Regions from separate parts of the Rhizobium sp. SU303 genome, predicted to be linked through region 3. Evidence: riboswitches for the same ligand, from Rfam matches in the RefSeq annotation. Region 3 holds a riboswitch; each other region holds the start of a gene.

Region 1 (10,367 bases), 1.1 Mb from region 3:
GCCGGCAAGATCAAGGGTTACGGCGTCAGCGTCGAAAAGGTCGAAGACGGGCTGAAGGCGATCGAATATCCCGGCGTCGTCAGCATCCAGATCATCTACAACATCTTCCGCCAGCGCCCCGACCACCTCTTCTTCCAGGAAGCGCGCCGCAGGAATGTGGCGATCATCGCCCGTGTGCCGCTCGCCAGCGGTCTTCTCTCCGGCAAGATCACCCGGGACACACATTTTGCCAGCGACGACCACCGCAATTTCAACCGCAACGGCGAGGCCTTCGATGTCGGCGAGACCTTTGCCGGCGTTCCCTTCGAGGTCGGCCTGCAGGCGGTGGAAGAGGTGCGCAAGCTGGTGCCCGAGGGCACGACGATGGCTGCCTTCGCGCTCCGCTGGATTCTGATGAGCGACGCTGTCACCGTCGTCATCCCCGGCGCCCGCAATGCCGAGCAGGCCAGGGCCAACGCGGCTGCCGCCGACCTTGCGCCGCTGTCAGCCGATGTCATGGCGGCAACGCGCGAGATCTATGAGCGGCTGATCGCGCCGCATGTGCACCAGCGCTGGTAGGCCATCGATATTCTAAAATGCAAATGGCCGAAAGGCAAAATGGCCGGGTTGTCGCCCGGCCATTTTTCTGTCGTGTAACTATCAGAAGCTCAGTTCGTGGCGGTCAGGTCGACCGGGAAGAACAGGGTCTCGCCGGAGGAGTCGCTGACGCCGTCATTGTCGGTGACCGCGTAGGGCTTGCCCGACGCGTCGAAAGTGAAGCCTTCGAGCTTGTCCAGCACATAGCCGTTGGTGGCAGACTTCAGCTCACCGAGGAAGTCATGGGCTTGGGTCTTCTTGACGACCGGCAGCTCGCCGCCGAGCTTGGCGGGCTTCAGCTCCGATATCGCCACCTTGTAAAGCTTCTTCAGCCTGGCGGCATCGCCGACGAGGTTGTCGCGCTCGATGATGTAGACACTGTCGCCCTGTGCCGAGATCTCGGACAGGCCGACCCAGCCGCTTTCCGTCTTGTCGAGCGGATAGCGAACGGCACCCCATTCCTTCTTCTTCGGATTGTAGGAGACGAGCTTGACGAAGCCCTTCTCGTCGTCGCTCCACTCACGCTGGACCGCCATCCAGAGCGTGGTGTCGTCGCCGGTGCCGACAATGGTCACGCCTTCGAAGCCGTAGCGGATTTCGTTGGCGACGAGCTCCTTCGGCAGGGCGATCTCGGCCTTGATGTCGCCCTTGGCGTTGACGTTGTAGAGTGCGTGCGGGACGAGACGCTCGCTGTAGCCTTCCGAGGCGAGCCAGAAGGAGCCGCCGGCGGCAGCCGCGATGCCTTCGATGTCGAGCTTCTGGGCCGGGGCGCCGTCACGCTTGACGACGAGGGCGTCGGTGATGACGGCCGGCTTCTTGCTGGCGTCGATCGTATAGATGGTCGGCTGCGAACCGAGAACACTGTCGCTGACGGCATAGAGCATGCCCGGCTTGCCGGGAACCGCGGCGAGACCCGAAAGGGCTGCGAAGCCGATCGGGTTGCCGTCCTTTTCAGCGGAGACGATCTGCGGATAGGCCTTCTCGCCTTCCGAGCGCTCGTAGATCATCACATGCGAGCGCGTGCCGCCGTCCTTGCCGAGATCGACCTCGTTGGCGGTCGCAAAGAGATTGCGGGCGGGAATGGCGATCGCGCCTTCCGGCGAAATGCCTGATGGCAGCAGCTGGACGAGTTCGGGATCAGCGCCGGTATCCTTATAGACGCCGACCACCGAGGCGCGCTCTGCGAGCAGGAAGAAATACTTGATGTCGCCGAACTTGGCGGCTTCGAGGCCTTCCGGCTCGACGCCCTTCGATCCCGAGCGGCTTTCCGGATAGTGGCCGATATGGGCGACGGCGCGTTCGAAGGAGGCGCCCGATTCGTAGAGAAGCTTGCCCGTCTTGTCGAAGATGGTGAAGCCGCGCGAGCCGCCCTGGTAGTCGCCTTCATTGGCGACGACGAGGCGGTTGTCGTCCAGCCACTTCACGGCGTCGGGCTCGCGCAGCACGCCTTTGGCTTCGCCTGAGAATTTCAGGGCACCGTCACGCTTGGTGTCAATACCGGTGAGATCGACGCTGCCGGCGGAGAAATGCGTCTTCACTTCAGCCGTGTTGGCGTCGATGATGACGATCTCGTTGTTTTCCTGCAGCGTCAGGGCAATCTCGTTCAGGCTGTTGAAGGCGACGAATTCCGGCTCCGGATCCTCCGGGGCGACGCCGGTAAGCCCGGTCAGCGCCACGTGCTTGATGGTGCCGCAATCGACGGTGCCGTTCTTGACCTGGAAGACGACGAGGTCGCCGGCCGGCATCTGCGGGATCTTGCCGTCATTGACGTCTTCGTCGCGCTCGTTTTCGATCGCTATGGCGCCGAGCGTTTTGTCCTTGTTGAGGGCGATCGAATCCGGCTGACCGTCGAGATCGCACGTGCTTTCGATCTTCTTGCTCGCCACGTCGACGATCGCCAGACGGCCCGAGGGCTTCGCCTTGCTTTCGGAGGTGTTGACGGCAACGAGCGCCTTGCCGGCGCTCGAGGTGACCGAAGTCGGCTCGCCGTCCATCATCAGCGCGCCGCCGGCCTTCGGGGCCTTGGCATCTGTAATGTCGATAAAGCCGATCGCGCCAAGCGGGCTGTCACTATAGATCAGCGTGTTGCCGTCGTCGGTCGCGGTGATGATTTCGGCGGAGCTCACCGAAAGCTTGTCCTTATCAACAGGCAGGTTCTCTGCGACCGGGAAGGACGCGATGCGGTTGAAAACCGGCTCGGCCGCGGCCGGAAAGGCAACGGATGTAAGAAGCACGGCAGCAAGAGCTGCCTTGCGCGATGAAATGGTCATGAAATCCCCCATGTGTCGAACATTCGAAACAGGAGTTTTCTGCGGGAGCGGCATGACAGAGGCATGACAGATGCGGCATTTTGCGTCAGATCATGTCAGGCTGGTTTGCGCTCCCTGCGCATCTCGTTTCGCATGATGAACAGCGAAGCAGACAGGATGAGAGCCGCTCCCACCCAGAGGTAACCCGCCGGCGCATAGCCAAAGAACAGCCAACCGGCCAGCACGTTCAACGGCAGCTTCAGATCGTCGAACGGCTGGACGTAGGCGGCATCCGCTGCAGCATAGGCGAGCGTCAGGAAATACTGCGCTACGGCAGTCAGCAGCCCCGCCAGCAGGAACAGGGCAAGGGTTGCGCCTGTCGGCACTGCAAAGCCCGCCGCAAGCGCCAACCCGCCATTTATCGGCGTCAGCAGAACGAGCAGCCAGACGGTGATCGTCTCCGGCCGTTCGATGCCCGTCAGGCTCTTGGTGATCAGCGACGAGGCGCCCCACAGCAGCGCCGAAAGCACCGGCAAGAGAGCCGCCCAGCCAAAACCATCAGACCATGGCTGCAGAATGATCATCGCTCCGGTGAAGCCGGCCGCCGTAGCTGCCCAGCGGGCCGGGCCGACGCGCTCACCCAGAAAAAGGCGGGCACCCAGAATGATGAAGAAGGGCGAGGTCATCACCAGTGCGATCGCCTGCCAGATCGGCACTACGGACAGGCCGGCGACCCAGGCCTCGACGCCGAGCGCGGCAAGCGCGACGCGCGCGAGGTGGCGCCAGGGATAGCGCGTGCGCATTGCTGCGAGACCGAGCCTCTTCAGGAGCGGCAGCGAAAACAGGAAGGCGAAGCCATATTGCCAAAACGCTGCCGACGCCGAGGGAAAGCCTAGCTTCATCGTCAGCCATTGGGTGACGACGTTTAGAAGCGAAAAGGCAATGCCGGCAAGCACCATCCAGAGGGCGCCGACAAGGGCGCGGGATGGCTCGACTGCAAGGGAAGTCTGATTCATGTCTTTCATCCATAAAAGGGACCAACATAAATCAGGACGCATGAACTCCGACCAAGCGGCGCAGGGCAACCCCTGCCCTTCGCACGGCCGACGCTCATTCTCTTCCATCCGGACTTTAACCGTCGGCTCCGGAATCGCACCGGATCTGCTGACCCCTCCCCCGCTTGGCACGAGGAAAGGCGCTCGCGGGCTCGAGCCGAAACCCTTACCGCCGGTGGGGAGTTTCACCCCGCCCTGAGAACAGAAACGTCGTAGATCAAAGCCCGCGCGGCGGCAAGAGTGCTCTAGATCCTGATGATTTTAGGCCGGATCGGCCTAAAATCTGAATCCGAATCTAAATCAAAAAGTAGAGCATGATGTCGTCCGAAAACCGCTCACACTTTTCGGCATCATGCCCTAACGCAAAAGGGGTCCGGCAAAGCCGAACCCCTCTCAAATCCTGCACAGCCGGTCTCGTTTCCGGCTGGTGGATAATCTCAGATCAGCCGTTGACGGCGTCCTTCAGGCCCTTGCCGGGCGTGAATTTCGGAACGTTGCGAGCCGGAATGTCGACTTCAGCGCCCGTCGACGGGTTACGGCCCTTCGATGCGGCACGATGAGAAACGGTGAAGCTGCCGAAACCCGCGAGGCGGATGTCGCCCTTCTTCTTGAGTTCAGCCTGGACAACGTCAAAAACCGCGTCAACAGCGGAAGCCGCGTCAGACTTCGTCAGTCCTGCCTTTTCGGCTACTGCGGACACGAGTTCATTCTTGTTCATGTTTCCACCCCTTTCTAAATGGTATGAAACGACTCAAAAGTAAGCTAGGCGCAGAATAGGTTTCATCAGGCCCGCCGAAAACCCAAAAGCCCTGCAAATCAAGGAAAAGCAAGCGTCTACATGACGTTTTCACAAAAAAGGCTGGCGTTTCCGCCAGCCTTTTTGCGTGTTTTGTCCCAATGGGGCATAAATGTGGCAAAGGCCACTCAATGCGCTATGGTTGCGCCTGTCTCATCGAGGCCTTCGACCGTTGCGATGACCGGCGTTTCCACCGTGCCGTCCCATTCGATCGGCTCCGGCCGCCGGATCAGCGCATGCTTGATCACCTCGCCCATGCGGGATACCGGGATGATCTCCATGTTGTTCTTCACGTTATCAGGAATCTCCGCCAGGTCCTTGGCGTTTTCCTCCGGAATCAGCACCTTCTTGATGCCGCCGCGAAGCGCTGCGAGCAACTTTTCCTTGAGACCGCCGATCGGCAGCACACGGCCGCGAAGGGTGATTTCACCGGTCATGGCCACATGCCTGTCCACCGGGATCCCGGTCATGATCGAGACGATCGCGGTTGCCATGGCGACGCCGGCCGAGGGGCCATCCTTCGGCGTCGCGCCTTCCGGCACGTGCACGTGGATGTCGCTCTTGTCGAAGCGCGGCGGCTCGATGCCGAAATCGACAGCGCGCGAGCGGACATAGGAGGCCGCTGCCGAGATCGATTCCTTCATGACTTCCTTCAGATTGCCGGTGACCGTCATGCGGCCCTTGCCCGGCATCATCACGCCTTCGATGGTCAGCAGCTCGCCACCGACTTCCGTCCAGGCAAGGCCGGTCACGACGCCGACCTGATCCTCGCCCTCGGCTTCGCCATGGCGGAAGCGCGGGACGCCCAGATAGTCGGAGATGTTCGCCGCCGTCACATGAACGGCCTTCGTCTTACCCTTGATGATCTCGGTGACCGCCTTGCGGGCGAGTTTCATCAATTCGCGTTCGAAGTTGCGGACGCCGGCTTCGCGGGTGTACTGCTGGCTGATCGCCATCAGGGCGTCGTCGCTGACCGAGAATTCTTCCGGCTGCAACGCATGTTCCTTGATGGCCTTAGGCAGCAGGTGCCGCTTGGCGATTTCGCGCTTTTCATCCTCGGTGTAGCCGGCGATACGGATGATCTCCATGCGGTCCATCAGAGGCGCTGGAATATTCAGCGTATTCGCCGTCGTGATGAACATCACATCCGACAGGTCGTATTCGACTTCCAGATAGTGGTCCATGAAGGTCATGTTCTGGGCCGGATCGAGCACTTCGAGCAGGGCCGAGGACGGATCGCCGCGATAGTCCTGGCCGAGCTTGTCGATCTCGTCGAGCAGGAAGAGCGGGTTGGACTTCTTCGCCTTCTTCATCGACTGGATGACCTTGCCGGGCATCGAGCCGATATAGGTGCGGCGGTGACCGCGGATTTCGGCTTCGTCGCGAACGCCGCCAAGCGCCATGCGGACATACTCACGGCCGGTCGCCTTGGCGATCGACTGGGCGAGCGAGGTCTTGCCGACGCCCGGAGGACCGACGAGGCAGAGGATCGGGCCCTTGATCTTGGTGGCACGGGCCTGCACGGCCAGATATTCGACGATGCGCTCCTTGACCTTGTCGAGACCGAAGTGATCGGCTTCGAGGATCTTCTCGGCATTGTTGAGATCCGCCTTGATCTTCGACTTCTTGCCCCAGGGAATGCCGAGCAGCCAGTCCAGATAATTGCGCACGACGGTGGCTTCCGCCGACATCGGGCTCATCTGGCGCAGCTTCTTCAGCTCCGCATCGGCCTTTTCACGGGCTTCCTTGGACAGCTTTGTCTTGGAGATGCGCTCTTCCAGTTCGCTCATCTCGTCGCGGCCTTCCTCGCCGTCGCCGAGTTCCTTCTGGATCGCCTTCATCTGTTCATTGAGGTAATACTCGCGCTGGGTCTTCTCCATCTGGCGCTTGACGCGCGAGCGGATGCGCTTTTCGACCTGCAGGACCGAGATCTCGCCTTCCATGAAGCCGAGGGCCTTTTCGAGGCGCTGCTTGACGCTGGTGGTCTCCAGCATCTCCTGCTTCTCGGTGATCTTGATCGACAGATGCGACGCGACCGTATCGGCGAGCTTGGAATAGTCGTCGATCTGGCTGGCGGCGCCGACCACTTCGGGCGAAATCTTCTTGTTGAGCTTCACGTAGCTCTCGAATTCGGAGACGACCGAACGCGACAAGGCTTCCAGTTCGACCGGATCGTCATGCGGCTCCTCGAGCACATGGCCGAGCGCCTCATAGAAATCCTCGCGGCTGGTATAGGTGTCGATCTCGGCGCGGGCGCGGCCTTCGACGAGAACCTTCACGGTACCGTCGGGCAGCTTCAAGAGCTGCAGCACGTTCGCCACGGTGCCGACATTGTGGATCGCGGAAGGATCCGGATCGTCGTCGCTGGCGTTGATCTGCGTCACCAGCATGATCTGCTTGTCGGAACCCATGACCTCTTCGAGCGCACGGATCGATTTTTCCCGTCCGACGAACAGCGGCACGATCATATGCGGGAAAACCACGATGTCGCGCAGGGGCAGAACAGGGTAGGCAGTGCTGCTCGCTACAGACGTTTTCTTCGTCATTTTATGTCCTTTCCATCGTCCCGTTGCCGGGCTCTCTGCACGGCCGCTTGGGACCGGCCGGCACTCACTTGTTGCTACAAGTGGAGGTTCTAACTACGCTTTTCAAGCCATGCTAACGCCCGCGTCCCTCGGATGTGACAGCTTTATTACAACGGAACGCCAACACTATGAAGCGCGTGGCTGGACCGGCGCTTACCACTTCCGACCCGGCTAAAATACAAACGTCAGCAAGAGGCTTACGGAAACATTGCATCATTGCCAAGCACGATCCCTTGCGCAACATCGGCAAAGGCAATTTCGGTTCCCACGGGTAAATACTAACAGCGCCTCGTATGGTTTTTCAAATAGAAAGGGGCCCGCCTATGGCAAGCCCCTCAAAATAATGGTGCGAAAGTCACAAGGTCACGCCGAAGCGTTGGCCTTTTCTTCCTGCCGGTCGGCATAGATGTAAAGCGGACGCGCCGAACCGCGCACCACTTCCTCGGAGATGACGACCTCGCGCACGCCTTCCAGCGTCGGCAGTTCGAACATCGTGTCGAGCAGGATCTTCTCCATGATCGAGCGAAGGCCGCGGGCGCCGGTCTTGCGCACGATCGCCTTACGGGCGATTTCGCGAAGAGCGTCCTCGTGGAAGTTCAGTTCCACGTCTTCCATCTCGAACAGGCGCTGATACTGCTTGATCAACGCGTTCTTCGGCTCGGACAGGATCTGGATCAGCGCGTCCTCATCGAGATCCTCGAGCGTCGCCAGAACCGGCAAGCGGCCGATGAACTCAGGGATCAGGCCGAACTTGACCAGATCTTCAGGCTCCAGTTCGCGCAGAACCTCGCCGACGCGGCGGTCATCCTGCGACTTGACGCTAGCGCCAAAGCCGATCGAGGTCTTCTCGCCACGGGCAGAGATGATCTTGTCGAGGCCGGCAAAAGCGCCGCCGCAGATGAACAGGATGTTCGTCGTGTCGACCTGCAGGAATTCCTGCTGCGGGTGCTTGCGGCCGCCCTGCGGCGGAACGGAAGCGACCGTGCCTTCCATGATCTTCAGCAGCGCCTGCTGCACGCCCTCGCCCGAGACGTCACGGGTAATCGACGGGTTGTCGGACTTGCGCGAAATCTTGTCGACTTCGTCGATGTAGACGATGCCGCGCTGTGCACGCTCGACGTTGTAGTCGGCCGACTGCAGCAGCTTCAGGATGATGTTTTCGACATCCTCGCCGACATAACCGGCCTCGGTCAGCGTCGTCGCGTCAGCCATGGTGAAGGGAACGTCGATGATGCGGGCAAGCGTCTGGGCAAGATAGGTTTTGCCGCAGCCGGTGGGACCGACGAGCATGATGTTCGACTTCGCCAGCTCGACTTCGCCGTTCTTGGAGGCGTGCGCCAGGCGCTTGTAATGGTTGTGAACGGCAACCGACAGGATCTTCTTCGCCTGCCGCTGGCCGATGACATATTCGTCGAGGACCTTGATGATGTCCTGGGGCGTCGGAACGCCGTCGCGGGACTTGACCATCGAGGACTTGTTTTCCTCACGGATGATGTCCATGCACAATTCGACGCATTCATCGCAGATGAAGACGGTCGGTCCGGCAATCAGTTTCCGGACTTCGTGCTGGCTCTTTCCGCAGAACGAACAATAAAGAGTGTTCTTGGAGTCGCCGCCGTTGCTGCCGCTGACCTTGCTCATATCACTTTCCTTCCAGCACGCCGCATTTCAAGGCGAAATCGCGGTCCACTCTATCAGCTCCTGGCGGCACTCCGTTTCCGGAGCCTTTGCCGAGAAGGGCTTCAGGGGCTACGAACCGGGCCCAACCAATCATGTCCTGGCCCCGGCGGCAACGAATTCCCCTTCGAATGCCGAATGCTATGTCATAAAAATTCAACATAGCATTAATAGTTACTATTAGCGTCTTCGTCGCCGGATGAAAGCCCTTGTTCAATCACAAATGGGATAGAACTGTGGCGAGGAAAACACCATCCCTATTAATTACTAGCCTGCTCGCCTTCCATTTCGAGGCGCGACGTCAGAACCTTGTCGATCACGCCCCAGCTCTGGGCTTCGTCCGCATCCATGAAATGGTCACGATCGAGCGTCTTTTCAACTTCCTCGTAGGTCCGGCCCGTGTGCTTGACGTAGACCTCGTTCAGGCGGCGCTTCATCTTGAGGATGTCGCGGGCATGACGCTCGATGTCCGAAGCCTGGCCCTGGAAGCCGCCCGAGGGCTGGTGCACCATGATGCGTGAATTCGGCGTGGCAAAGCGCATGTCCTTGTGGCCGGCTGCGAGAAGCAGCGAGCCCATGGATGCGGCCTGGCCGATGCAGAGCGTCGAGACCGCGGGCTTGATGAACTGCATCGTATCGTAGATCGCCATGCCGGCGGTGACGACGCCACCGGGTGAATTGATGTAGAGGGCGATTTCCTTCTTCGGGTTTTCCGCCTCGAGGAAGAGCAGCTGGGCGCAGACGAGCGTCGCCATATGGTCCTCGACAGCACCTGTCAGGAAGATGATGCGTTCCTTTAACAGGCGGGAATAAATGTCGTAGGAGCGTTCACCGCGGTTGGTCTGTTCCACGACCATCGGAACGAGGGCCATTGCGGTATCGACTGGGTTTCTCATGTGCGTCCTTTGTCAACGTCTCGCCGGCCGGCGCCGGGAATCAAAGAAAAATCTCTTACCCCTACATAGAGTGTCCCGGCCCTCCTCTTCAAGACACGCATGAGGATAACGTTAAGAAGGCGGGGCAAGGCGGCTAAGCTCCTTCTTTTCATGCATGTCGTCATCCCGGAACCGCTGCACACTTCCGGGCGACATGCATTGAGCCTCTTTCCCTCAAACGCTTGTTAACGGCGAGCCCTTGCTACGGTCTCCCCCGCTTTTCTCCAAGACAGGATGAAGGAAGGCTTACTCTATTCGACCGTGCTCATACTCGTTTACCCAACGGAAAGCCTACCGGCAGATATCGGCCGAAAACAATGCCGCAGCGCAGCGACATTAAGGAAGTGGCGAGCTTCATCGGCAAGGATGTGAGCGGACAGACAAGGGGTCGCTGCCGTGTTCAATATTGCTACAGGTCTCGCCATCTGGTGTTCCGAGGCCATGACGCTCGCTTTGGTGCTGTTCGTCGCCTGGCGCCACAACGTCAGGAACGA
Region 2 (10,367 bases), 420 kb from region 3:
GCCCCGACGACACCGGTGATTGTCCAGGGCAGCATGTATGCGAGATGTGACCAGGTGCGCCCCTGGAAGCCGCCGGCCAGCCAAAAGAGCAGCGATGCCGATTGGGGGCCGGTCAGTAAGAGCACATAGGTGGTGATCGCGCCGAGAAAGAGGGAGATGCTGACGCCGCCGAGCGCAAGCTGCAATGGCCGCCCCTGCCCGCCGCGCGACACCCAGAATGTCACCGAGGCAGCCGCGAGCCCGCCGGCAAGGCCGATGAAGGGATAATAGGCGGGCGAGAGCCAGGGGACGAACACGAAACAGCAGACGATAGGCGCGACCGCCCCCGATGTCACGCCGGTGATGCCGGGATCAGCCAGAGGATTGCGCGTCAGCGTCTGCAGCACGTAGCCGGAAACGGCAAGCCCCGCCCCGCCGGCAACGGCCGTCAGGCTGCGCGGCAAACGCAGCGTCCAGACCAGGATGGATTCGATCTTCCCATCGGGTGCGAGGAGCATGCGGAACGCCGTCTCGATCGAAATCGGCTTTGCGCCGACCAGCAACCCGAGCATCACCGCCAGCATGGATGCAACGACGATGAGCCCTATGGCCAGGAATGATTGCCGGGGGCTCATCGCAGGTCTTTTTCCTGAGCTTAGTTCTGCAGTTCGGCGGGGATCAGCTTGGCGGCCTCCGCTTTGACATCAATGGCCGGGAACGTATCGGGATAGAGATAATGTGCGGCCTCGCGCAGGACGATTTCGCGGGCGATCGGGCCATTGGTCTCGACCCACTGGTCGCCGACATAGAAGACCCGGTTGTTCTTGACCGCCGACAGCTGCGACCAGATCGGATTGCTCTCATGCGGGCGATCCGGGCCGGAATCATAGATGAAGATGACCTCGGGGTCCTTCTCCAGCATGGTTTCGAGGCTGAGATCGATGCCGAATTCACCACCTGGGCTCTTCGGCCCCGGAATATTGTCACCGCCGATTGCGGCGACGATCGAAGCCGAGGTATTTTCCGTGTGGAAGGCGAAAGGTGTTGCGCCGCCCCACATGATCAGGAAGCGGGGATGAACATCCTTCGGCGCCTTGGCTGCGTACTCTGCAAGATGTTTGCGGAAATCGGCATTCAGCTGCTCGCCGCGTTCGGGCTTGCCGAGCAGCATCGAAAGCGCGGCGGTTTCGCTGTAGCTCTCTTCGAGCAGTTCCATATTGTAAGCGACATAGGGCGCGATGTTCTGCAGCTGCGCCGCGTTGCCGACGGTATAGCGGCGGATCGCGATGATCAGGTCCGGCTTGGCTTCGGAAAGAAGTTCCAGATTGGGTTTGGCGCGCTGGCCGATCTGCTTCATCCCGGAGGTCAGGCCAAGCAGGAAGGCAGGCTCGCGGCCTGCCGTCATATAGGTGCTGGCGACCGGCTTGATGCCGAGCGCCAGGGCAACGTCATCGGCGAAATAGGAAATCGAGGCAATGCGCTTCGGCTGCGCCGGGACTTCTACGGTGACGCCGCGGTCGTCCACGATAGATACCTTCTTGCCGTCCTCGGCCTGAGCGCCCCCCGCCATCAGCATTGCAGACAGCCCCAGGGCAGAAAAGAATGTGCGTGTGTATCGAGCCATGTATGAAACCTCCCGTGCGATGTGCGGACAGGCTTTAGTTAAAAAAGCGGAGTTTCACAATCATGATTTTGCGGTGCGATTTCCCGGGTGGACAAAATCGCAACTGGGAGAAACCGTCGCATATCCGACTCCATCGGGCAGTGTCCTGTTGACGGCTCAATCCGCCGGCAGCGTGAACACCGCACAAGGGTCGGCAATGCCGCGCAAGATATGCTCTCCGAGCGGCGTCAGCGCCGTCGCCGTATTCGCTGCCACCGCGCCCGAGATCAGCACGCTTCGGCGGAGCGGCTTGCAGAGCCCTTCCAGCCGGCTGACCAGATTGACCGCAGGGCCGATGGCGGTGAAATCCAGCCGGTCGGCAGCACCAATATTTCCCCACAGGATTTCGCCGAAATGCAATGCTGCGCCGAAGGGCAGCGGCGCCAGCCCCTGCGCTTGGCGCACCTGGTCGAGATGGGCCATGCCGGCACGGCTCGCGGCAACCGCGCGAAGGGCGGCCTCGCAGGCCTCGCGATCCCCTCGGCCAGCGTCTGCCTCGACCGACGCAGCCGTGACCGGAAAGATCGCCAGCACACCGTCGCCCATGAATTTCAGCACCTCGCCGCCGAAGGCGTGCACGGCGCCTGCCACACGATCGAACCAAGCGCCCAATGTGGCGATCATTGCGTGCGGCTCGGTCACCTCCGAAAGCGCGGTGAAATCGCGCAGATCGGCGCAGAGAAGAGCGGCACGGATGGTCTCGCCGGTGCCGCGGGCAAGCTCGCCGGCCTGCACCCGGGCGGCACTACGCCGGCCGAGATAGGCTTCGAGCAGAGCTGCCTGCGCCTCCCGCGCCGCGAGCGCTGCGAGTGGTGCGGCGGCAAAACGCGCAACCTCGCGCAGCCGGTCGGCGTCGGCCGGAGCGAATGCGCCCGCCCCTGCCCGGTTGTCGATACCCGCCCAGCCGAGCATGGGACTATCCTGCGAAGGCCCTATTCGCTCCTCCCATACCGGCCCGAGCCCGGTCAGCCAGTCGCGCCCGGCCTCGCTCTGCGGAGCCGCGGCAAAGGCCAGCGCCTCGATGACAGCACCGGTCTCGGCCCGCCACAACCAGGTGCGCCGCGCAATGATCGGATGCGGCACCGAAAGCGTCAGCGTGCCGCCGGAAAGCGGCAGTCCGTCGGCCAGCAGCCGGCGCCCGAGCTCGGCCAGAAACCGTTCGGGACCATGCGAGGCTCCGGCCTCGTCAACCAGCCAGGCAAGGGGAGACGGCAAATCCATGGCTTAACATCGCACGCTCCCCGGGGCGGCCGCAAGGACATCCCCGGAGTGACCGCTTGCGGTCATCCCCGGGTTCGAAAAAGGGACGTCCGCATCGCCTGTCGAAAACCATTCGGCGCGGTGGAAAACAAAAAATAAACACTTTAAACTTGCGCGACTTTGATTCCATTATAGGGCCGTTCGTCATCGTGTGATTGAGGGGTACGATGGGCACGATATTCTGGCCGAAAGATCCGCTGGATGGGAATGACATGACGCTGCTGACGTCGATCCTTCGGCGATGGTGCGAAAGATATCAGGTCGAGCTGACGGCAGAGGAGAGCAGCCGCAAGGCGAAGGAACTCGTCGAATGGTTCGAATTCGGCGTCAAGGATCCCGTCGAACTCGAGGAGCTGATCGACGACAAGCACTGGCTCGTCGGCAGGATCTGACCCTCTCGGGCAAATCGGGAGAACGCTGGCTGTCAGCGTCGGCGAAGCTGTTTCATTAGAAAAGGCCGGGCGAAAATCGCTCCGGCCCTCGACCATCTCCATCTAAGCAAGACCCTTAGTCATCCCGCCAACGACGGTCGCGATCCCAACGCCGCTCATGGCGCCAGCGCGGGCCATCCCAATCCCGGTGACGCCGCTCCCAGCCCCAGCGGGGCGGACCACCGTAGAAAGCGACCGGCGGCGGGCGGCGCCAGTTTCGCCGGCATTCGCCCCAGCGCGTCAAATGCCAGCCGCGACCGCAGGCGTAGTCGACCGTTGTGATATTGCTCTGAACATTGATTGTCCCCATCGGCATCGCCTGCGCTGTGCCGAACGAGAGGCTGCCAGCGAGCAAGGCAGCCGCGATAGAAAGTGCCTTCATCGAGAACTCCATTTCAATCCAGCCGTCCACACCTTATGACCGCCAAATTGAACTGGAGATGAACTGTGCGTTCATGTTTGAGGGAGAAAAAGAAGCGCTTCCGCACGGCCGGTCTGAGCGCTCGCCGACCGCTGTTGTCGCAACGGCAAGGGCTTCTGAGCCGCGCGGCCGCCGCCAAAAATTGTTCATGTCCTGCCGTAAAAAGGATCGGGACCCGGATCACCCCCAGCGGCGACCTCGGTCAGCCGTCCGAGATAATGTGCCCAGCCCTCCGCATGGCCGGCGCATTGCTCGGCGCTCGGCAGGCCGCTATGGGTGAGCCGCAGCAGCGTTCCGCCTCCCTGTTCGATTAGATCGATCTCGACCAGGCTCGACCCCGGCGGCACCACCTCGCTGCCGTCCCAGCCGAAGCTGTAGGCAAGGCGATGAACCGGCACCACCTCACGAAACGAGCCGCGCGCGAAGCGGGCGCCGGTAACGTTGACGAGATAGAGCCCGCCGGGCTGCGGCTCGACCTGCGCCTCCGTTCCCATCCAGCGCAGGATCTTTTCCGGGTCGGTCATCAACGCGAACACCGCGGCCGGCGGTGCGGCGATATGCGCCTCGCGGTGAACGACGAAAGATTCTGGCATAACTCTCTCCCATGGTTGTCACGGCCCCGCCCGGGCGGAGACAGCGCGTCCTGTCTTGTCGTGCTTCTGACGTGCATGTCCTCACCGAGAGCATGTAGGCGCAAGCCCCTCCTCCGCAAGAGGGATTGCCCGTCGCCATCGACGAACGAACGGAATCGCCGCTTAGGGAGCCCTGATCTAGCTCCGGCCGCGAATGCATTTCGACCTATTGCCAGCCCGTCACCTTCCCCCTATTGTTCGCGCCGTTCTCAGGGCGGGGTGCAAGTCCCTACCGGCGGTATGCAATTTAGATTGCGAGCCCGCGAGCGCCTTCTCCGGAAGGGTCAGCAGATCAGGTGAGATGCCTGAGCCGACGGTCATAGTCCGGATGAAAGAGAACGTGCGTTCCTGCCGCCCTTGCGGCTGTCGGGGACGTTCGTGATCGCCTTGGGTGATGTGTCTGTTCGCCAAAGGAGATTACCGTGACACCCACCCGCTACGCCTTCGTCAAAGCCAGCTGGCACGCCGACATCGTCGACCGCGCCCTTGACGGCTTCCATCAGCTTATTCCGCCAGAGCAGATCGACGTGTTCGATGTTCCCGGCGCATTCGAGATGCCGCTGCTGTCGCGCGATCTTGCGGCAAGCGGACGCTATGCCGCTGTCATTGCCGCCGCCTTCGTCGTCGACGGTGGAATCTACCGCCACGAATTCGTCGCCCAGGCCGTCGTCGATGGGCTGATGCGCGCCGGCATGGATACCGGTGTGCCGGTGCTGTCGGTTTCGCTGACGCCGCATCAATATCAGGAAACCGAGCACCACAAGCAGATCTACCGCGCACATTTCGTCGAGAAAGGCCGCGAAGCAGCAAAGGCGGCTCTGACGATCGGCAAAACCCGCGCTGCTCTCGCCGCGTAGGAACTTCCCGCAGGTGGCGGGGAACAGGCCCCGCCGCCTCATCGGATCGAGCTGACTTTTAGCAACCCGCGCGGATCGAGAGCGACGCGCCTTGCGTCGCAGCGGAATCCGCCACTACCGGCCAAATCAGACAGAATAATTGATTCGACGGCCTCACCGCGCTGTGGTCCACTGGCCGGCGACATGTATCGCCATTCTTAACGCATCCAAAACGCCAAGGAGCTGAAGATGAGCAATGCCATGCGCAGTGAAACCCCCATTGAGACCCCGAGAACACAGCCCGTCGACACCAAGCTCGAGGTGGTCGTCATCCCCGTTTCCGACGTCGACCGCGCCAAACGTTTTTACGACGGCCTGGGCTGGCGGCTCGACGCCGACTTCGCCAATGATGCCGATTTTCGGGTGATCCAGTTTACGCCGCCGGGCTCCGGCTGCGCGATCATCTTCGGCAAGAACGTCACGGCTGCCGCCCCCGGCTCCGCCCAGGGCCTCTACCTCGTCGTCTCCGACATCGAGGCTGCCCGCCGCGATCTGATCGCCCGCGGCATCGAAGTCAGCGAAGTCTTCCATGATGCAGCCGGCGTCTATGCCGGCAAGGACGAACCATACCTGTTCGGGCGGCTCCGCATTGCCGGCCGCGATCCCGATCACCGCAGCTATCGCTCCTTTGCCTCCTTCAAGGATCCCGATGGCAACGGCTGGCTGTTCCAGGAAGTCACCACGCGCCTGCCGGGACGCATCGACGCCGACGGGACGACATTCACCACCTCGACCGATCTCGCGTCAGCCATGCGCCGTGCGGCGACCGCGCACGGCGAACACGAGAAGCGAAACGGCGGCAAACACGACGAGAACTGGCCGGACTGGTACGCCGAATACATGGTCAGCGAACAGGCCGGCAAGCAGCTGCCCTTATAGGCAAGGGCGGCGGCATCACGCAGACGGTGACATCATTTGAGAAGCGTCTCGGCGGGCAACAGCGCGGCGCTTCATCGCGCCTTCTAGGCACACAGCGGTCACGCGTCGAGCCGATCCCGGTGACCGTTGATCGTCGAATTGGGCGTGGCACTGGCCGGCTTCTTGCCGGTTTGGCGATTTGTGTCTCCTGGGGCAGGCCCGAACGCGTCCCCCCGACAGATCTTCGCGAAGCCAAACATTAGACATCGAGCCATTAGACATCGACCGCGGCGGGATCTCAGCCGCCATACCACATCCGCCGCAACAGGTGATCGCCGCGGACAAACTGGTGATAGAGCGCGGCGCCGGCATGGAAAACCAGCAGGCCGACAAGCAGGAAGGCGCCGAACCCATGCGGGCCACGCGGCGGATAGGCGGTGAAATCAGGCAGCGTGGCGCCGGCTGCCCCGAAGACGGCGGAAGCAGCACCGCTGAGGATCATCATTCCGATGCCGCTGGCGACCATGCCGAGAATGAAGATGTAGAAGGCGACGTGAACAAAGCCCGCCAGCCGCTCCTGCCAGCGAGGCGATGCCGGCACCGGCGCAGGCTTGCGATCGAAACGCCACCACCAGACAATGCGAAGAGCAGTCAGAAGCAGGATGACGATCGCCACCGGAATGTGGAAGCGCAGCAGCCCGACCTTGGTCGCGGCATCCATGGCATTGGCAGCCCGGAAGCCGGAGCCGAGCAGCGCCAGGATCAGAACCGCACTCAGCCAGTGGATCGAGACCGCTATTGCGCCATATCGATCAGGCCTGCTCTTCAACATCTCCATTTCCTTCCAGTTTGCTGCGCAGCGCCCTCATGACGGCACGCGTGGTTTTGAGATCCTCGACCTGAAGCCCTTCCGCGAGCATGTCGACCCAGGGGGCCTGCAGGCGCATGGCGGTTTCATATGCCTGCTTTCCCCTGTCCGTCAGCACGACGAGCTGTGCCCGTCGGTGGTGCGGGTTGGGCTGGAACGCCAGAAGCCCTTCCTTCTCCAGATCGTTGACGATGCGCTGGACGTTCTGGCGGTTGGCCCCCATGTCGCGCGCCAGCCATGCGACCGGTTGTGGCCGGCCTGCTGTGATGACGGTGCCGAGGACATGCCAGCGGGCGCTCGTCAGACCGAGCCCGTCGACGAGCTTGTCTCCCGCGTTGATCATCCGGTTATTGAGCCGAAAGAGATCCAGAATGAGGTCGGTCAAAGCTGTTCCGGCCGGGGTCCGTTGGGGTTCGTGCATTTGTCACCATGTATCTATATTGACATCATAATGTCAAATTGAATATGTATCCGTATCACCAGATTGACATCATGTAACCAAATCAGATGGAGTCGACCATGTCGCTTATGCGCCCGATGGACCCTGCCTTTCCGATCGATCGTCAAATCGTAATCGATGCCTCCGCCATCGTCCTTATCAACCTCTTCACGCTCGACAAGGCCGACGAGCAGGCCTTCCTTGATGCCTGGCAGGCCGATGCGGCCTTCATGAAACGGCAGCCTGGCTTCATTTCAACCCAGATGCATCGCGCCATCGGCGAAAGCCCTGCTTATCTCAATTATGCCGTCTGGGAATCGACCGCCGACTTCCGGGCGGCATTCTCGCATCCGGAGTTTCGGGCGAAGCTCTCGGCCTATCCGTCCTCGGCGGTCGCCTCACCGCATCTCTTCCAGAAGGTCGCCGTGCCGGGCATCTGTGTGGCGTAAGCAAAGCGGCGGCGGTGGAGCATGACGGAGGAGTTCCCTTACCCAACGGGCTAAAGGGCAGGAACCCTGACGCCCGAGTCCTTGAGCGTCGGGGGGATCTCGGCCTGCGGCTCGCCGGAAGCCGTCATTGAGATGCGGGAGGAATCTGCGACGTTATCCAATCGGAAAATGCGAGCATGGCCGCTGTTGGCGGTCTCGATTGCAGTCGGGTTAGCCAGTAGCTCCCCAACGATATGGTCGCAGGAAAAGGCTGTTTTATAGCCCCCGAGGATAGATGTCTGGAAAACATCGACGGCGGCGCCAGAGCGATCCCCAGTCCTTGCAAGGCGGCCTCCATCATGGCGAGGGAAGAGTCGAAGACGATACCGGCGTTTATCTGCGCCGCCGGCGGAACGTTCGCTGCGGCAAACCAGGTGCTCCACTCATCCGCTCGATAGCTCCGCAAAAGCGTCGCCTCGACCAGATCTGCAGGCGACCTTAAACGCTCGGCCAATTTGGGTGTGCACAGAGGAGAGAGCGGAGCGTCGAACAGACGTAGCGCCTCTGTGCCGTGCCAGGAGCCGCTGCCGAAGCGAATGGCAAAGTCCAGTCCCTCGGCCGCCATATCGACGCGATTATTGTTTGTCGAAACGCGTACATCGATGAACGGGTGCTGCTGTTGAAAATACGAAAGCCTTGGCAACAACCAGCCGACAGCAAACGTCCCCACCACGCCCAGGAACAGCAATTCCCGAACCTGCCCGGCTTCGATCCGGTCCAGCGTGATCGCCATTTGATCGAAGGAATTGGTCAAGGTCGGCAAAAGAGCTTCGCCTTCTGCAGTAATTTTCAAACCTCTTGGGAGACGCTGAAAAAGCGCAGCCCCCAATCGCTTCTCCAGGCTTTTGACCTGCTGGCTGACAGCCGCCTGGGTAACGCAAAGCTCGATCGCAGCCCGGGTGAAGCTGAGATGTCTTGCCGATGCTTCGAAGGCCCTCAAGCCATTCAAGGGGAGGAATTGCCGAACCATCTTAGCCCTAGATTTTCTTGGATCTCCTCCGAGATATCATCGTTTGCTGCCGCAAAACAGTGCCATTAAATGCCGTCTTCATGCGCCTTTGCGCTGATGAAGCTGCTTTTAGAGGATGAAGAAATGACGCGTGATTGGATAGGAATTCTATCGGCCGCATTGGTCTCGACATGCATTTCCACAAGTGGCTTTGCGGCTGACGAGCTGAAACTGAAAGCCATCTCGGACGCCGCGATAAAACCAATCATGGATAAATACGGCATTCCGGGCATGGCCGTTGCCATCACCGCTGACGGACAGAACCACATCTTCAACTACGGCGTCGAGTCGAAGGACACGGGCAGGCCCGTCACCTCGGCGACCATGTTCGAACTGGGATCGATCAGCAAAACCTTTACAGTCACCCTCACCTCCTACGCAGACGTGACCGGCCGACTTTCGCTGTCGGACAAGGCAAGCAAATATCTTCCGTCGATGAAGGGAAGGCCCTTCGGCGATGTCGTCCTGATGGATTTGGGCACCCATACGGCTGGTGGATTTCCGCTGCAAGTTCCCGATGAAGTCAAAACCGAAAAGCAACTGATGGAGTATCTCGCAAGCTGGAAACCATCATATGCCGCCGGAACGCACCGAACATACGCCAATCCAAGCATTGGCGCGCTCGGATATATAACGGCAAAAAGCATGGGCAACGACTTCGCAGCTCTTATGGAAGAGCAATTGTTTCCTTCTCTCGGGTTGACGAGCACGTATATCAATGTGCCGAAATCGAAAATGGCCGACTATGCCCAAGGCTACAAGCGAAGCGGTGAGCCGGCTCGGATGACAACCGCTACTCTTTCGTCCGAGGCCTATGGAGTGAAATCCACAGCAGGCGACATGATCCGGTTCATCGACGCGAATATGGGACTGGTCGAACTGGACGATAAGCTCCAGCAGGCGATCAAGAATACGCACACGGGATACTTCGATGTCGGTGCGATGACCCAGGACCTTATTTGGGAACAGTATTCCTATCCTGCGACATTGACGACGTTGATGGACAACAATTCCAGCGCGATGCTCAAGACCATTCCCGTCAAGCAACTGATGCCGGCAATGAAACCGCGCGACGATGTCTGGATCAATAAAACCGGCTCAACGAATGGTTTCGGCGCATATGTCGCGTTCGTCCCGAAAGAGCGCGTTGGTATCGTCATTCTGGCCAACAAAAACTATCCCAACGAGGACCGCGTCTCCGCCGCTTACCAGATACTGACTGATATAATTTCGGCGCGCTGATCCGGTAGAGCATGATGCCGAAAAGTGTGCGCGGTTTTCGGACGACATCATGCTCTAACTATGTAATTCAGAACAGGATTGAGATTTTTAGGCCGAGCCGGCCTAAAATCACCTGTTCTGGCATCAACGGTCGAAGATGTCCCGCCATTGCTTCTCACCGATCAGGCAGTCGGCACCCGCC
Region 3 (10,367 bases):
TTCCATCACTCGCCGCTAATTCACACTTGAAATTGAAGGAAACAGTGAATGAATACTGCGGCACCTGCCACGAAAGCTCGGACCGGCGTGTCCGGTTTGGATACAGTTCTGGCTGGGGGCCTTTCGCCGGGGCACGTTTTTCTCCTGGAGGGAAATCCGGGAGCTGGCAAAACGACGATTGCGCTGCAGTTCCTGATCGAAGGTGCACGGCTCGGCGAGCAGGGGCTCTACATCACCCTTTCGGAAACCGAGAGCGAACTTCGGGCCGGTGCCGCATCACACGGCATGGTCATCGATGGCAATATCGAGGTCTTCGAAGTCGTGCCTCCGGAAAGCCTGCTGGATGCCGACCAACAGCAGAGCCTGCTTTATTCCTCGGATCTTGAACTCGGAGAGACGACAAAGGAAATCTTTGCCGCTTTCGAGCGGATCAAGCCACGTCGCGTGGTTCTCGACAGTCTGTCGGAGATAAGGCTGCTCGCGCAAAGCTCGTTGCGCTACCGCCGGCAGATCCTCGCGCTCAAACATTATTTTGCCCGACAGGGAGCGACAGTGCTTCTCCTGGATGATCTGACGTCCGAGGTGCTCGACAAGACGGTGCACAGCGTCGTGCACGGTGTCATCCATCTCGAAGAGATGGCTCCGAGCTACGGCTCCGAGCGCCGACGTCTTAGGATCATAAAATATCGCGGACAGGCCTTTCGCGGCGGTTATCACGATTTCATCATCCAAACCGGCGGCGTTGTCGTCTTTCCGCGGCTCGTCGCCGCCGAACACAGGTCGAGCTACGCCCGCGATCAGATTTCCTGCAATATTGCGGAACTGGACCTTCTTCTGGGAGGTGGCCTCGAGCGAGGTTCCAGCACGCTCATCCTTGGTCCTGCCGGCACCGGCAAAAGCACTTTCTCGTTTCAATTCCTGGTGGCTGCGGTCGCGCGCGGCGAGAAAGTGGCGGCCTTCATTTTTGACGAGGAGCTAGGTCTGCTTTTTACGCGGCTGAAGGCGCTCGGAATTGATCTCGAAGCCATGCGAAACGCGGGCGATATTCACATCGAACAGCTCGATGCCGCCGAACTGTCGCCGGGCGAATTCGCCCACCGCGTGCGCAACTGCGTTGACAAGTCGGATGCGAAAACCGTCATCATCGATAGTATCAACGGTTATCAGGCTTCGATGCCAGATGAGAATTCGTTGGTTCTTCATATGCACGAGTTGCTGCAATATTTGAACAGGCAAGGCGCCAACACTTTCCTCACCGTTGCCCAACACGGGCTGGTCGGTGACATGAAGGCGCCTGTCGACGTCACCTACCTTGCCGACACCGTCATTCTGCTGCGCTACTTCGAGGCTGCGGGAAAGGTGCGGCGGGCAGTCTCGGTAATCAAGAAGAGGACCGGCTTTCACGAGGATACCATCCGGGAGTATCGCATAGACGCTTCCGGCTTGAGGTTCGGCGATCCCCTCGTCGGGTTCCAGGGTGTGCTTCGCGGCGTTCCCGAATTTGTCACGACCTCGACGCCGCTCCTCGCGACCGTTGGCGGGGATAGCGGCAATTCCTAATTCAGGCAAACCGAAAGCATTGATCTACACCCCCGCCGGTCGCGATGCCTGGGTGGCGAGATCGTTGGTCGATGAGGCCGGATTGGCATCGATTGCCGCCACCGACCTGCCTATGTTCGCCTCATCGCTCAGCGATGACGTCGCGCTTGGCGTCCTGACGGAGGAGGCCGTTCGCTCGAGCGATCTCAAGCCGATCGCCGCCTGGGTTTCGGCCCAGCCGAGCTGGTCAGACCTACCGTTCATCGTGCTCACCACACGTGGCGGCGGGCCTGAACGAAATCCGGCCGCTGCCAGGCTTTCCGAGGTTCTTGGCAACGTCACCTTCCTGGAAAGGCCGTTCCATGCGACCTCTTTCATCAGCGTGGCCCGTACGGCATTAAAAGGACGCCTGCGCCAATATGAAGCGCGAGCCCGGCTTGAGGCTCTGGGCGAGGGAGAGCGGCGGTTGCAAACGGCGCTCGCCGCCGGTCGTCTCGGGGCCTGGGAGCTGGAGCTGTCCTCGATGGCCTTGTCTGCCTCGGCGACCTGCAAGGCAATCTTCGGCCGAGGGCCGGATGACGACGTGACGCGCGACGATCTGATCGCAAGCATCCACCCCGACGACCGGGATCTTGTGCTGGAACGCTTGCGCCGGACGATTGATACCGGACGCGACTATTCGATCGAGCACAGGACAATCTGGCCGGATGGATCGCTGCATTGGACCGAGGTCCATGCGCAGCTCTATTCCGATAGATATGGTTCCGCCAAGAAACTCGTTGGCGTCTGTTCCGATACTACCGTCCGAAAGACCATCGAGGAAAATCTGAGACGGCTCAATGAAAACCTAGAAGAGCGTGTGAGGGAACGGACTAAAGAGGTCAATACCGCTCACCAGACCCTGCTCCAGGAAGTCGCCCAGCGTGAAAGAGCCGAGGAGCAGCTTCGCCAATCGCAAAAGATGGAGGCGATCGGCCAACTGACCGGCGGCGTCGCCCACGATTTCAACAATTTGCTGATGGTCGTTCTCGGAAATCTGGAGCTGCTCGGCAAGCACGTTGCCGGAGATGCCAAGGCGACGCGTCTGGTCGAGGGCGCCATTCAGGGCGCGCGGCGTGGGGCGGCGCTGACGCAGCGGCTGCTGGCTTTTGCCAGACAGCAGGATCTGCAGGTCAAGCCCATCGATCTGGCCGAGCTGGTCTCCGGCATGAACGACCTGTTGCGGCGCTCGGTCGGATCCTCGATCAGCATCGAAACCGTCCTGCCGGCGACGCTGCCGCCGGCGCTGGTCGATGCGAACCAGCTCGAACTGGCGCTGCTCAATCTTGCGGTCAATGCCCGCGATGCGATGCCGGATGGCGGGACGCTGTCCATATCGCTGCGTGAGGAGCAGGTGGTCGGTGATGACGGCGCTCTCGGCGAGGGGGCCTATGTTGTGTTGGCGGTGGTCGACAGCGGCACCGGCATGGACGCGGAGACGCTGAAGAAGGCAGTCGATCCATTTTTCTCGACCAAGGAACTCGGAAAGGGCACGGGCCTAGGCTTGTCGATGATCCACGGACTGGCCGTTCAGCTCAATGGTGCACTTCGTCTGACCAGCGAGCTTGGAGTGGGAACGACCGCCGAGCTGTGGCTTCCGGCGACCCAACGGCGCCCCGAGCGGGCGATCGAAGCGGAATTGCCCATTCCGCAAGCTGCGTCCAGACTGAAGATACTTCTGGTCGACGACGATGCCTTGATCGCCATGAGTTCGGTCGACATGCTTGAAGATCTCGGCCACGAGGTCGTCGAAGCAAACTCCGGCTCGCAGGCACTGGAACTGATCAGCAGCGGCCAGCATTTCGACCTTGTCATAACCGACTATTCGATGCCTGGCCTGACCGGCGCACAGCTTGCCCAGGCCGCGCGGGACATTCATCCGGCATTGCCGATCGTGCTGGCGACAGGTTACGCCGATCTTCCTGCCGGCACCGATATCGATCTTCCGAGATTAGCAAAGCCCTATGACCAGGCTCAGCTCGCCAAGGAAATCGCCAAGGCGATGGCAAGCGAAACGGTTCCGCTTCTGAGGTCCGGCAGCGACGCAGGTGGTTCAAAGCCTCGCCTGTCCAAGGCCAACGATGTCAGCGATGAAATCGGCGATGGCGCCTGTGTCGTCTAGATCGAAGACCGGCAGGGCCGTATCGGTGACGGCATGATCGGCGGCGATGGCGCAGATATGGGGATCGCTCGGCGCCAACGGTTCACGATTTGCCGCCTCTAGGCGGCGGGCCTCGATCTTGGGGATCGGCTCGCGCTTGTATCCTTCGATCAGCACGAGGTCGCAGGGGGCGAGGCGGGCGAGGATCTCCTCGAACTCAGGTTCCGGCGCACCGCGCAGCTCGTGCATGATGGCGTAGCGGGTGCCGGAGACGATGGTGACCTCATGAGCGCCGGCCTGGCGGTGGCGGTAGCTGTCGGCCCCGACCTTGTCGATGTCGAAATCATGATGGGCGTGCTTGATCGTCGAGATCTTGTAGCCGCGGCGGGTGAACTCGGTCACCAGCCGGACGGCGAGACCCGTCTTGCCCGAGTTCTTCCAGCCGGCGATGCCGAAGATTTTCGGTGCGGTCATGCGCGAAGGGCCTCCAGCCAGCGTTCCGCCTCGACGAGATCGTCGGGCGTGTTGATGTTGAAGAAGGGATCGAGCAGGCTGGCACGGGTCGGATGCAGCGGGAACGCCACTTCCGTAACGTCATGCCGTAACAGGAAGTCTCGCACGCGGCGCTTGTCGTCGGTGGCGATCCAGGCTTCGAGATCGGCGGCCAGCGTCACCGGCCAGAGCCCGAAGACGGGATGGCTGCGGCCCTCGGAGGCGGCAACGGCAATCTGCGAAGGGTGCTCGACCGCTGCCGCCAGCCGGGCGACGAGATCGGCCGGGAAGAACGGGCAATCCACCGAGACGGTGACGACATGGGTGATCGAGGGCAGGCCGGCGGCATAGACCATCGCCGCATGGATGCCGGCCATCGGCCCGGCTTTGCCGGGAAAACGGTCGGGAAGGATAGGCACGGCTTCGGGGGAGGCATCGGCATTGACGGCAACGAGCAAGGCCTGCTGCGAGAGGCGGGTCAGCACATGGCGGAGCAGGCTCTCGGTCCCAAGCATCACGCCCGCCTTGTCGCGGCCCATGCGCTGCGAGCGGCCGCCGGCCAGGACGACGCCTGCTATATGAGATTTATCCAACGAGAACTCAGCCATCATCCTTCCTCAAACCGGCGCGCGCGGCGCGGATTCCTGCGCGATCGGCGATACGCGGCGCTTGGCCTCACGATAGAACGTATAGAGGCCGGAGGCGATGACGATCGCAGCCCCCACGAGTGTCCAGCTGTCAGGCACTTCGGCGAAGAAAAAGAAGCCGAGCACAGAAGAGAAGATCAGGCTGGTATAGCGGAATGGCGCGACGAAGGAGATTTCGCCGGTGCGCATGGCGAGGATGACCGACTGGTAGCCAACGAGCACCAGCACCGAGGCGAGCGCGAGATGCCTAAGGGCAGCGGCGCTGACCGGCTGCCAGCCGCCGAGCACCGGGATGAGGAGCGCGCCGAAGAAGGAGGCTGATATGGCGGTGATGACGGTTATCATCAGCGAGGGAATCTCGGGACTGATGCTCCGGGTGGCGAGATCGCGGCCGGCCGTCGTCAGCACCGCGGCGACGCAGAGGAGGGCGGCGGCGGTGAATCCCTCAGGGCCGGGGCGGATGATGATCATCACGCCGACGAGGCCGACGAGGATCGCCGACCAACGCCGCCAGCCGACCGGCTCGCCGAAGAAGAGGGCAGCGCCGAAGGTGACGACCAACGGCAGCGATTGCAGGATCGCCGAGGCATTGGCGATCGGCATCATGCCGAGCGCGGTGATATAGGTGACGGCGGCGAGCGCCTCGCAGATGATCCTGAAGATGATCATCGGCTCCAGCACGATGCGCCAGGAACGCAGCGCGCCCATTCTCCAGGCGATCAGATAGACGAGCAGGCTGGTGAAGAGGCCGCGGAGGAACATGATCTCGCCGGCGTTCATATAGGCGATCACCGATTTGGACAGAGCGTCGCTTGCGGAAAAACCGGCCATCGCCAAGCTCATATAGATGGCGCCCTCAGTATTGCGTGACCGCGGCATGAAGAGATTCCCGTTACCTGTGCGCTCCTTTTAGTCGCGAAGATGCATGAAGGGAATCGGATGAATGTCACACAAAGCATAAATCGATGATGCAGTGCACAATACGCTGACGTCAACGCAGGCGTGTGAGTGGAGATCGCCGCAAATCCCCGTTTTATAAGATGAATTCCGATATTTCCGACGCCGCAATCAAGGCGTCGATGAGGACGCGCCGTCGAGCTGCCGGTTCGGCCATAGGCGTTTTTCTCTTCCTGCGCGGGAAACGGGTGGCTGCATCGCCTGATGTTTGAGCATCTCAGATCTCGCAACAACCCAGGAGAGACCGATATGACACTTCTTAACGACAAGATCGCAATCATCACCGGCGCAAGCTCCGGCATCGGTCGCGCGGCGGCGAAACTCTTTGCGCGGCAAGGCGCCAAGCTTGTGGTCACCGGCCGGCGGCAGGATGCGCTCGATGCCGTCATCACAGAAATCGAGGCGGAGGGCGGACAGGCCGTCGCCATATCAGGCGATGTCAGGGACGAGGCGCTGCAGGCAAGGCTCGTCGAGACGGCAGTCTCACGTTTCGGTGGGCTCGACATCGCCTTCAACAATGCCGGCATCCTCGGTGAGATGGGGCCGGTCGCCGGGCTGTCGCTGGAGGGCTGGCGCGAGACGATCGAGACCAATCTCACCGCCGCCTTCCTCGGCGCCAAGTACCAGTCGGCGGCGATGGAAAAAGGCGGCGGATCGCTGATCTTCACCTCGACTTTCGTCGGCCACACCGTCGGCATGCCTGGCATGGCCGCCTATGCGGCGAGCAAGGCGGGGCTGATCGGCTTCGTGCAGGTGCTCGCCGCCGAACTCGGAGCGCAGAAGATCCGCGTCAACGCGCTGCTTCCCGGCGGCACCGACACGCCCGCCAGCATCACCAACGCGCCTGATGCCACGCCGGAGGTGCTCGCCTTCGTGGAGGGGCTGCATGCGCTGAAACGCATGGCGCAACCCGAAGAGATCGCCAATGCGGCGCTTTTCCTGGCCTCCGACATGTCGAGCTTCGTGACCGGCACGGCGATGCTGGCAGATGGTGGGGTTTCGATCAGCCGAACATAGGGCGGCGAGGAACGGTGCCGTCACGGTCATCACTGCGGCACGATCTTTGTTGCGGCGGGCTATGCCGCCGCAACAAAGGCATCGATCAAGCGACTTCGCGTATGTCTCTTTCTGCCTGGCGGTCGAGATAGGTGACCAGGTCCTCGATGGTGACGAGGGGGAGGTTGTGGCGTTCGGCAAAGAGCGTGAGTTCGGGCAGGCGGGACATGGTTCCGTCGTCGTTGGCGACTTCGCAGATGACGCCGGCGGGGACCCTTCCGGCGAGGCGGGCGAGATCGACGGCGGCTTCGGTGTGGCCGGGGCGGCCGAGGACGCCGCGGGGGTTGGCGCGCAGCGGAAAGATGTGGCCGGGGCGGGCGAAATCGGCGGGCTTCGCGCGATCGTCGACCAGGGCGCTGACGGTGGCGGCACGGTCCGCCGCCGAAATGCCCGTCGTCGTGCCGTTGAGATAATCGACCGAGACCGTGAAGGCGGTTTTGTGCGATTCCGTGTTGTTGGGCACCATCAGCGGAATATCGAGCGCATCGAGGCGCTCGCCTTCCATGGCGATGCAAACGAGGCCACGGGCGTGGGTCATCATGAAAGCGATTGTTTCCGGGGTGACGGCATCGGCCGCGACCACGATATCGCCTTCGTTTTCCCGGTTCTGGTCGTCGACGACGACGACCATCTTGCCGCTGGCGATGGCTGATATGGCATCTTCAATTCTTGCGATAGTCATGCTGTCTGGCCTTTCAAGGGTTATGTCAGCGGGCTGACATGGTCTGCTCGGCTCAATCCGTGAGCGAGCCTTCTGCCCTTGGGCGAACAAACGTCAGCCGACTCCAGGATGGAGTGCGACTGCCCGTGTTGTCCTCTTCCATCCGGACTATACCGTCGGCTCCGGCATCTCACCGGATCTGCTGACCTTCAGGCAGCTAGCTGCCTGAAGCGCTCGCGGGCTCCAGGATTGCTCCTGATACCGCCGGTGGGGAATTACACCCCGCCCTGAGAACATTTCAAAGATAGGATCAAAAACAGGCAGATGGCAAGGTCACTCGACGGGCAAAAATGCAAAGCTGCCCTAACGCCGGCGGACACACTGTTCACACGGAGGCGACGACCGTGTCGCCTTCCGCTCTTCACGGACGGTATGATCTTTGTTCCATGCATGTCGTTGTCCCAAAACCGCTACACACTTTTGGGCGACATGCATCAGGACATGATCAGGCCGCCGTCGACATTGATCGTCTGGCCGGTGATATAGGCGGCATCCTCGCTGGCGAGGAAGGTCACCAGGCCGGCGACGTCTTCGCCGGAGCCGGCCCGTTTCATCGGGATGCCCTCGACCCATTCCTTCATCAGTTCGCCGGGGGCGTAGTTGCCGAGCAGCTTGCCCCAAGCCTGGTCGTTATAGGCCCACATGTCGGTCTCGATGATGCCGGGGCAGAAGGCGTTGACGGTGATCTTCTCGATCGCGACTTCCTTGGCCAGGCTCTGGGTGATGCCGACGACGCCCATTTTCGAGGCGGCATAATGCGGCGTGTAGATAAAGCCGTCGCGGGCCTGGCCGGAGGCCGTGTTGATGATGCGGCCGCCGCGCTTGTGCTTGCGCATTCTTGATATCGCCTCCTGGGCGCAGAGGAAGACGCCCTTGGTGTTGACGGCCATGACCTTGTCCCATTCGTTTTCGGTCAGGTCCTCGACGCGGGCGATGGTGATGACGCCGGCATTCTGGATCGAGACGTCGACCGAGCCGAATTCCTTCTCGGCGGCATCGTAGAGGGCCGTGACGCTCGCTTTGTCGGTGACGTCGCCGATAAAGGAGATCGCCTTGCCGCCTTCGGCCGGATCTGTTCGGCAACGCCGTGAACCAGATCCTCGTTGGCCGAGACGACGAGATTGGCGCCTTCTTTCGCAAAGCGTTTGGCGATCGCCGCTCCGATGCCGCGGCTACCCCCGGTAATGACGACAGTCTTCTGCTCAAAGCGTTTCATGCTCTTTCCTTGTGTCCGTCGATAAACAGCAAATCTGGGTGCGACCTACCATGCGATCATTATTGGAGCGCAACCGGTTGTCGCAAATTCAGGCAGTCTTGAGCGCCGATGACGACGCCCCGAGCCATCCGCCCGTTCGATCGGCGTGAAGGGCGGGCAGACGACGATATCGCACGCCGTCATACCCGTTGGTCCCTTCAGCGCCTCGATCTCAGCCAGGGAGGAAGCGAGACCGTGCATTTTCCGGCGGCAATGAGCTTTCTCATCGCATCACCAGCAGCAGAAACCGCCGTCGACGAGCAGATCGACGCCGGTCACGAAACTTGCCGCATTCGACAGCAGGAACACCGCCGGACCTACCATCTCATCCACCGCTGCCATTCGCTGCATCGGCGTCTGCTCTTCGAAGAGCTTGGTCTGGTGGACCATCTCGGGACGGGTGTTCATGGGCGTTGCCGTGTATCCGGGGGAGATGGTGTTGACGCGAATGCCGCGGTCGACCCATTCCATCGCCATAGACTTCGACATGTGGATCACGCCCGCCTTGGAGGCGTTATAGTGCGCTTGGCTCAGTCCCCGGTTTACGATCACGCCGGACATGGAAGCGATGTTGACGATGGAGCCGCGTCCATTCTTCAGCATGGCGCGAGCCTCGGCCTGGCAGGAAAGAAAGACGCCTTTCAGGTTGATATCCATCAACGTCTGATATTGGTCCTCCTCCATCTCTTCCGCCGCGTTCGCGTTGGCGATGCCCGCCGCGTTGACTGCAAGTGTCAATGGGCCGAGATCGGCCTCGGTACATGCTATTGCCTCTCCAAGGGAAGACTTGCTCGTGACATCCGCCGCGATCTGGATCGAGCGGCGGCCGGCGGCGCGAATATGTTCAGCCGTTTTGGCCAGCCCGTCGTCGGTTCGACGGTCGAGCAGCGCCACGTCGGCGCCGCATTGCGCAAGGCCGATGGCAATGCGCTGACCAATGCCGCTGCCGGCTCCGGTAACGATGGCAACCTGGCCGCTGAGATCGAAAAGCTTCGGGGCGTTCAGAGTGATGTCGGACACCGCTCTTCCTTTCTCTGTCTGTTTAGATGGTGGCTAGCTCCATGACCGAAACGTCATTTGCCTGGTCACGATTGAGAATCCCCGCCTGCTTGCCTTGCGCAAGCACGAGAATGCGATTGGAGACTCCGAGAACTTCTTCGAGGTCCGAGCTTACGACGATGACCGCGACGCCCTGTTTGGCAAGATTGACGATGATGTCGTAGATGCCCGCTCGGGCGCCGACGTCGATGCCTCTCGTCGGTTCGTCGAGCACGACGACCTTGGGATCGCGCATGAGCCACTTCGCGATCACGACCTTCTGCTGGTTGCCGCCGGATAGGTCCGAGGCGTGCTGTTCAGCACGGCCCTTTACCCCGAACTTGGCAACTGCTTTTTCTGCAAAGGAGCGCTTGACGCGCGGCGTGATCCAACCGCCGCCGAGTTTGTCAAGATTGGCATAGATAATGTTCTCGCTGATCCGGTGCCCGACGATCAGGCCTTGCTCCTTGCGGTCTTCCGGAACCATCACGATACCCTTGGCGATCGCGTCCGCCGGATCTC

What was found. A riboswitch is a leader RNA that binds a small molecule or an ion and turns the genes downstream of it on or off. The one in region 3 is predicted to bind FMN.
Region 1: it holds a riboswitch for FMN, as region 3 does, so the genes downstream of both, ribN (riboflavin transporter RibN) here and ribB (3,4-dihydroxy-2-butanone-4-phosphate synthase) in region 3, are expected to answer to the same signal.
Region 2: it holds a riboswitch for FMN, as region 3 does, so the genes downstream of both, RlegSU303_RS14525 (6,7-dimethyl-8-ribityllumazine synthase) here and ribB (3,4-dihydroxy-2-butanone-4-phosphate synthase) in region 3, are expected to answer to the same signal.

Annotation. Positions count from the first base shown of each region.
Region 1 covers NZ_CP088095.1:1,407,904-1,418,270, reverse strand. Annotated here, with positions in the region: gene RlegSU303_RS07055 (aldo/keto reductase) at 1-558, shown strand, start outside; gene RlegSU303_RS07050 (esterase-like activity of phytase family protein) at 648-2,858, opposite strand; gene ribN (riboflavin transporter RibN) at 2,942-3,850, opposite strand; FMN riboswitch at 3,934-4,087, opposite strand; gene hupB (DNA-binding protein HupB) at 4,323-4,598, opposite strand; gene lon (endopeptidase La) at 4,805-7,222, opposite strand; gene clpX (ATP-dependent Clp protease ATP-binding subunit ClpX) at 7,625-8,902, opposite strand; gene clpP (ATP-dependent Clp endopeptidase proteolytic subunit ClpP) at 9,199-9,834, opposite strand; gene RlegSU303_RS07020 (sensor domain-containing diguanylate cyclase) at 10,270-10,367, shown strand, end outside.
Region 2 covers NZ_CP088095.1:2,885,432-2,895,798, forward strand. Annotated here, with positions in the region: gene RlegSU303_RS14495 (FecCD family ABC transporter permease) at 1-614, opposite strand, end outside; gene RlegSU303_RS14500 (ABC transporter substrate-binding protein) at 635-1,603, opposite strand; gene RlegSU303_RS14505 (adenylate/guanylate cyclase domain-containing protein) at 1,760-2,863, opposite strand; gene RlegSU303_RS14510 (hypothetical protein) at 3,070-3,294, shown strand; gene RlegSU303_RS14515 (GCG_CRPN prefix-to-repeats domain-containing protein) at 3,410-3,715, opposite strand; gene RlegSU303_RS14520 (SRPBCC family protein) at 3,901-4,347, opposite strand; FMN riboswitch at 4,588-4,730, shown strand; gene RlegSU303_RS14525 (6,7-dimethyl-8-ribityllumazine synthase) at 4,809-5,243, shown strand; gene RlegSU303_RS14530 (VOC family protein) at 5,472-6,161, shown strand; gene RlegSU303_RS14535 (cytochrome b) at 6,439-6,972, opposite strand; gene RlegSU303_RS14540 (MarR family winged helix-turn-helix transcriptional regulator) at 6,953-7,429, opposite strand; gene RlegSU303_RS14545 (antibiotic biosynthesis monooxygenase family protein) at 7,528-7,896, shown strand; gene RlegSU303_RS14550 (LysR family transcriptional regulator) at 8,021-8,905, opposite strand; gene ampC (class C beta-lactamase) at 9,029-10,186, shown strand; gene RlegSU303_RS14560 (DUF1194 domain-containing protein) at 10,310-10,367, opposite strand, start outside.
Region 3 covers NZ_CP088095.1:2,470,030-2,480,396, reverse strand. Annotated here, with positions in the region: gene RlegSU303_RS12380 (ATPase domain-containing protein) at 49-1,560, shown strand; gene RlegSU303_RS12375 (ATP-binding protein) at 1,535-3,700, shown strand; gene mobB (molybdopterin-guanine dinucleotide biosynthesis protein B) at 3,632-4,153, opposite strand; gene mobA (molybdenum cofactor guanylyltransferase MobA) at 4,150-4,779, opposite strand; gene RlegSU303_RS12360 (DMT family transporter) at 4,789-5,697, opposite strand; gene RlegSU303_RS12355 (SDR family oxidoreductase) at 6,025-6,792, shown strand; gene ribB (3,4-dihydroxy-2-butanone-4-phosphate synthase) at 6,878-7,513, opposite strand; FMN riboswitch at 7,640-7,791, opposite strand; partial or broken gene RlegSU303_RS12345 (glucose 1-dehydrogenase) at 7,987-8,768, opposite strand; gene RlegSU303_RS12340 (SDR family oxidoreductase) at 9,039-9,827, opposite strand; gene RlegSU303_RS12335 (sugar ABC transporter ATP-binding protein) at 9,850-10,367, opposite strand, start outside.